DNA from 2 places in the Enterococcus eurekensis genome. Region 1 is predicted to be linked to the other one. Evidence: a T-box and tRNA genes for the amino acid it is inferred to sense, from the RefSeq annotation. Region 1 holds a T-box; the other holds one or more tRNA genes.
What was found. A T-box is a leader RNA that pairs with one kind of tRNA and senses whether it is charged. The one in region 1 lies ahead of leuS (leucine--tRNA ligase), so its partner is inferred to be a tRNA-Leu.
Positions count from the first base shown of each region.

Region 2: it encodes a tRNA-Leu, which carries the amino acid that the T-box ahead of leuS (leucine--tRNA ligase) is inferred to sense. The anticodon was not compared.

Region 1 is NZ_JBHSGT010000063.1:73,914-77,340, forward strand. Features, by position in the region: gene leuS (leucine--tRNA ligase) at 1-1,788, opposite strand, end outside; T-box leader at 1,847-2,055, opposite strand; gene ACFO3L_RS10610 (muramidase family protein) at 2,109-3,427, opposite strand, start outside.
Region 2 is NZ_JBHSGT010000056.1:68,176-71,602, forward strand. Features, by position in the region: gene ACFO3L_RS09305 (glycoside hydrolase family 13 protein) at 1-222, shown strand, start outside; gene ACFO3L_RS09310 (hypothetical protein) at 299-1,027, shown strand; tRNA gene ACFO3L_RS09315 (tRNA-Leu) at 1,137-1,217, opposite strand; gene ACFO3L_RS09320 (pyridoxal phosphate-dependent aminotransferase) at 1,418-2,635, shown strand; gene ACFO3L_RS09325 (DUF2187 domain-containing protein) at 2,709-2,888, opposite strand; gene ACFO3L_RS09330 (helix-turn-helix domain-containing protein) at 3,017-3,427, shown strand, end outside.

The DNA.
Region 1 (3,427 bases):
AGCACCATATTTATTTACAACGTCGTCTGGATTAATCACGTTACCGCGAGATTTAGACATTTTTTCGTTATTTTCGCCTAAAATCATTCCTTGGTTGTAAAGTTTTTGGAATGGCTCGCTTGTTGGAACCACACCGATATCGTATAAGAATTTATGCCAGAAACGAGCATAAAGCAAATGCAATACCGCATGTTCTGCGCCACCAATATAAATATCCACTGGTAACCAACGTTCTAATTTTTCGTAGCTTGCGATTTCATTTTTGTTATGTGGATCGATGAAACGTAAGAAGTACCATGAGCTACCTGCCCATTGTGGCATTGTATTTGTTTCGCGACGACCTTTCATTCCTGTTTCTGGATCAACAACATTTACCCATTCGGTAATATTTGCCAATGGTGATTCACCTGTACCACTTGGATGAATATCATCTGTTACTGGTAAACGTAGTGGCAATTCTTCTACTGGAACAGTTGTTGTTGTGCCATCTTCCCAATGAATTACAGGAATTGGTTCACCCCAATAACGTTGACGTGAGAATAACCAATCACGTAGACGGTAGCTGACTTCTTTTTTACCAATACCTTTTTCTTCTAACCATTCATTCATCGTTTGAATGGCTGTTTCTTTATCCATACCATTTAAGAAATCAGAGTTTATGTGTGCACCATCACCCACAAAAGCGGCTTCTTCAATGTTTCCACCTTCAAGTACTGGAATAATTTCAATATCAAAAGTTTTGGCAAAATCATAATCACGTTCATCATGTGCGGGCACAGCCATGATTGCACCTGTACCGTATGATGCTAAAACGTAATCTGAAATCCAAATCGGTACTTCTTTTCCGTTGACTGGGTTAATCGCATAAGCACCTGTGAAGACACCGGTTTTTTCTTTGACTAATTCTGTACGTGTTAAATCTGATTTTTTACTAGCTTCTGTAATATACGCATCAATCGCTGCTTTTTGCTCAGGTGTTGTAATTTCTTGAACTAAGTCAAGTTCTGGTGCTAGTACACAGTAAGTAGCACCGAATAATGTATCTGGACGTGTAGTGAAGACCGTAAAGTCTGCATCGTGGTTAGCAACTTTAAAAGTAACATTGGCTCCATATGAACGACCAATCCAGTTGCGTTGCATTTCTTTAATGCTTTCTGGCCAATCTAAATCATCTAAATCGTCGAGTAAACGATCCGCGTATTCCGTAATTTTTAACATCCATTGACGCATAGGTTTGCGGATAACTTCGTGATTTCCACGTTCACTCTTACCATCAATGACTTCTTCATTTGAGATAACTGTTCCTAATGCTGGTACCCAGTTAACGGCAACTTCCGCTTCATAGGCTAAACCTTTTTCATATAATTTTGTAAAGATCCATTGTGTCCATTTATAGTACTCTGGATCCGTTGTATTAATTTCACGATTCCAATCATAACTGAAGCCTAATGAATTGATTTGGCGACGGAAAGTTTCGATATTCTTTTTGGTAAATTCCGCAGGGTCATTCCCAGTATCTAACGCGTATTGCTCCGCTGGTAAACCAAAAGCATCCCAACCCATTGGGTGTAAAACATTGTAACCTTGGCTACGTTTCATACGTGATAAAATATCCGTTGCTGTATATCCTTCTGGATGTCCTACGTGAAGACCTTGACCTGATGGGTAAGGAAACATGTCTAATGCATAAAATTTTGGTTTTTCTGAACTGTCCGTTGTATTAAAGCTATTGTTTTTCGCCCAATACTTTTGCCATTTCTTTTCTACTTCTTTGTGATTGTAGTTCACGATAACATTCTCCTCTTCAAAAATAATAAAAAAGTCCTATAAAAAGCATAATTGCTCTTTATAGGACGTTAAAGACGTGGTACCACCTAAATTCACTAGTTATAAACTAGCCTCAACGTGTTAACGGTCGTCACCGTATCCAATCTACTAAGGTTCAATCGGATATGCACTCAAAGGCGAGTTCAAAAGATTCTATGTACATTTCCACCAACCATGTACTCTCTATATCAGAAGGGCTTTCTACTATTCCTTTTCAAATGTGTTTAATATTTGAACTTACGTGTATACTAGCAAATTTTACTAGGCTTTTCAATCCTTTTTTAAACTTTTAATGTTTGACCCACATAAATTATGTCTGATTTCAAATTATTTGTTGTTTTTAATTGTTGAATCGAAACACCGTAACGTTCAGAAATCGCCCATAAGCTATCACCACTTACCACTTTATGTGATTGATTGTTCGATGGCGTTACTGGTTTATTTTGAACTTGATTGTTTGCATTTGCTGTATTGGCTGTTGATTTCTTAATAATTAACTTTTGACCTGGGTGAATCAAATCACCTTTAATGTTATTTAAACTACGCAATTGATCCATTGAAATCCCATGATTATTCGCAATTAACCAAACCGAATCACCTGATTTTACCGTATACGTTTGATTACTTGTTGACGGTTTTTGACCTGTTCCCACATTCGTTGGTGGGGTTGGTTTCGCTAGATTCGTCAGCGGCGTTGGGTTAATGGTTAAACTCGTGCCTTTTTTGACAATTAACTTTTGACCTGGGTGAATCAAATCACCCTTGATGTTGTTCCAGCTACGCAATTGATCCATTGAAATCCCATGGTTATTTGCAATTAACCAAACTGAATCGCCTGATTTTACCGTATACGTTTGGTTGCTTGTTGACGGTTTTTGACCTGTTCCCACATTCGTTGGTGGGGTTGGTTTTGCTGGATTCGTCGGTGGCGTTGGATTCGTCGTTGAACCCGTGCCTTTTTTTACAATCAACTTTTGGCCTGGATAAATGAAGTCACCTTTGATGTTATTCCAACTACGTAATTGATCCATTGAAATCCCATGGTTATTCGCAATTAACCAAATTGAATCCCCTGATTTTACCGTATAGGTTTGATTACTTGTTGATGGTTTTTGGCCTGTGCCTACATTCGTCGGCGGATTTGGATTTTCAACTGGTGGTAACGGTGTTAACTCATCCGTTGCCCCTTTTTTAACAACTAGTTTTTGACCAGGGTGAATCAAATCGCCTTTAATGTTATTCCAACTACGTAATTGATCCATGGTAATCCCATGACGATTCGCAATTGACCAGACGGAATCCCCTGATTTCACCGTATAAGTTGCTGCCCCTTGGCTATTACTATTACCTGGATGGCTTGGCTGTTCTGGTACACTTGGTGTTGTCGGATTCCCCGTAGCCGGCGTATCAAAACGAGTTAATTGATACGCTTCGATAACGTTGTTTAATTTAGAAGCATAACTTGGATCTGTCGCGTAACGACCAGTTAACCAAGCTGTAGCATCACGATAGCTTGTCGTATTACTCTTCCAAGCGCCCGCATAATAATAAACACCATGTTGTAATGATACATTTCTTAAAGTATAAGCGTTATCCGCAA
Region 2 (3,427 bases), on a different contig from region 1:
GAGATTCACTTATTTTACAACTTAGGGCTGTTTGGAATTGCACGTACATTAGGAAGTGTTTATCAAGCGTTGGTTGTAAATCCCCTAGATTCTAGCTATCAAATAACGGAACCTTTAAGCTTTACAACGAGTCCAGTTTCAGTGGCTAAAGCCATTAATAGGCAGCTAGAAAATGTAAAATTGGAAGGATTGAGTTATCATATTTTAGAAGGACAGGTGTGAAAGCATACTTAAAAAAACTATTTGCTTGTAGAGAAAGTGTGGTAAGATAAAGGAAATCTTTTAAAGGATGAGTGAGATGAAAGACAACCAAGAAATTAAACGAACACACACTCGTTTTCCAGCCTATTCAGATGAAGAAGGTGTCAAAATTCAAAGAGCGGAAAAAAGAAATCTTTTTTCAAGTGAAGAGAATTGGATTTTAACGGAAGAGAGTGAAACACCTTTTTATTCAAGAAAAACAAATCCAGCTGAAATTAAAGACTTGCGTCGTTCGAATCGTAGTACTGCAAATAAAGCGGGTCAGTCAATTCGTCAAAAAGAGGAATTGAAACGCCATCGTTCGAATCTACCAGACTACTCAAAGAGAGTTGAGATGGAAGTGACAAAGACCGGTAAAAAGCAGTTTTTTGGTGAAGGACCGAAGCAAGCTTCCTATTTAGTTAAAGAGAAAAAATCTGAAACGGTACCGTCTGTCAAACGTCAATATTCTGGGAGAGCCTATTTTGTTCCTAAATACATTCCGGCATCAATTATTCCAGATGCACAAGATGCAATAATTACAGAAAATCAATTGTTAAAATCGATGGAAAAACCGGAAGGAAGTTACTTGTTATTTGATACCGATGTGACTCCATATCAAGAGCGCAACGACGAAGATCCAAGTGTTCAAAAGTTTGCTTCAAAGCAATCAGTTGAAGATACTGGGGAGAAACCTAAAAAGAAAAAAATGAGCCTTGATCGTTCACTAAAGGGAATGATTGAACAAGAACGCGACGATTTAACTGAAAGAAATTATTTTAGTTAAAAGAACAGACGAAAGGGATCCTAATCAATGTTAAGGGTCATGTTTCGTCTGTTTTTACTATTCAATCCATAATAAAAGAGAATAGCTGTATAAGCTATTCTCTAAACGATGCGGTCGATGGGATTTGAACCCACACGAGTTTCCTCACACGGCCCTCAACCGTGACTGTCTGCCGTTCCAGCACGACCGCGAATAACAAAATATTACCGATAAATAACAGAGTTGTCAATATGAAGTTTGATAATCCGAATGTTTTTTCTAAATATTTCTTAAAAGAATAAGAATATTTAGAAAAAAGATTAACATGCGACTAAAAAAAATTGCTATAATAGAAATCGTTTAACGCGTTGATCTAGGAATCATCGAATGGGATTGAAAGAGGGAAAATCAATGAGAAAATTTGAAAAGTCAACAAAACTTGATGGGGTAAGTTATGATGTTCGTGGACCGGTTCTGGAAGAAGCCGATCGAATGCAAGAAGAAGGGATTAGTATTTTAAAATTAAATACCGGTAATCCCGCGACTTTCGGATTTGAAGCACCGAATGAAATTGTGCGTGATTTGATTTTGAATGTAAGAGAGTCAGAAGGATATTCCGATTCTAAAGGTATTTTTTCTGCTAGAAAAGCAGTAGAACAATACTACCAAGTTCGAAAATTTCCAAATTTATCAATACATGATATTTATACGGGAAATGGTGTGAGTGAATTAATCACTATGTCGATGCAAGGTTTATGTAACAACGGAGATGAAGTCCTTGTCCCAATGCCTGATTACCCACTTTGGACAGCTTCCATTTCCTTAGCAGGTGGAAAAGCCGTTCACTATATTTGTGATGAGCAAAGTGAATGGAATCCTGATATTGCAGACATCCGTTCGAAGATTACAATGAAAACAAAAGCAATTGTTTTAATTAACCCTAATAATCCGACAGGAGCAGTTTATCCAAAGGAAATTTTAGAAGAAATTGTCAAAATCGCTCGAGAGTTTGATTTAATTATTTTTTCAGATGAAATTTATGATCGTTTACTAATGGATGGGCACAAGCACCATCATATTGCAGCTTTAGCACCTGATCGACCAGTTGTGACGTTTAGTGGTTTATCTAAATCACATCGTGTCGCGGGTTTCCGTGTTGGTTGGATGGCAATTAGTGGCGATAAATCGAATATTAATGGCTATATTGAAGGCTTGAATATGTTGTCTTCCATGCGTTTATGTTCCAACGTTTTATCGCAACAAATCGTTCAAACTGCTCTAGGTGGCCATCAAAGTGCCGATGCGTTGATGTTACCGGGTGGTCGTGTTTATGAACAGAGGGAATTTATTTATAAGGCAATTAACGATATTCCTGGATTGTCAGCAGTCAAACCAAAAGCAGCATTTTACATCTTCCCGAAAATTGATATTAAACGTTTTAACATTTATGATGATGAAAAATTTGTTTTAGATTTTTTACATGAACATCATGTTTTATTAGTACATGGTGGGGGTTTTAATTGGCAGACGCCAGATCACTTCCGAATTGTTTATTTACCAAATATGGATCAATTAGAATCAACGGCCGTCCGGATGCGTAGCTTTTTAGAAACGTATAAACAAAAGTAATTATTCAACTAAAAAAACCTGTCTTTCACGTTTTAACATGAAATGACAGGTTTTATTTTTTGTTTAGTCTTCATTATTTTGTTGTTTTTTGGCAAATCTTTTTACTGATAACCATTCTGCCATTATATTTTTCAACGATTTCTGCAGAAGGCTCTTTAACTTGAATTAAAAATGAATTTTCGTATTCTTTCTCAATAAGACCAAATAAAGTGATATTTTCCCACTTGAATGTTACGTTTGTTTGCGTTTCCATGAACAACACTCCAATCGATTGTCTAGTATGATGCACATTTTTAAAATAGTTTCTATTTTTGTATTATGTTACAAAATATGGTAAATTTAAAATGCAAATTCGCATATTTTGAAATAAAGGGGTAGAGCATGATAAAAAAACGGGAATCATTTGGGGAAACTTTAAAAAAGTTGCGACAGTCACAAAAAATGACGCAAAAGATGCTTGCTGAAGGTATCTGTGCTCAAAGCCTGATTAGTCGTGTTGAAAATAATGAAGAATTGCCAAATGTAGTCATTTTGCAACAAATTTGTCAACGATTAGATATTACTATGGATCAATTGATGCAATTTGAATCAGAAGAAATTAACCAACGAAACGATCAATTGAATAAAGTTCATCATCACTTTATTCAAAAAAACTATTTAAAAATGGCGCAGTTATTAAAAGATGAAAGCTTAATCAATAGCTTATTTTTGGATGCTGATTTCCAAAGATATGACTACTACTTAAGTATTTGTGCATTTTACGTCGAAAAAAAGACTATTAAAGCTTTACAG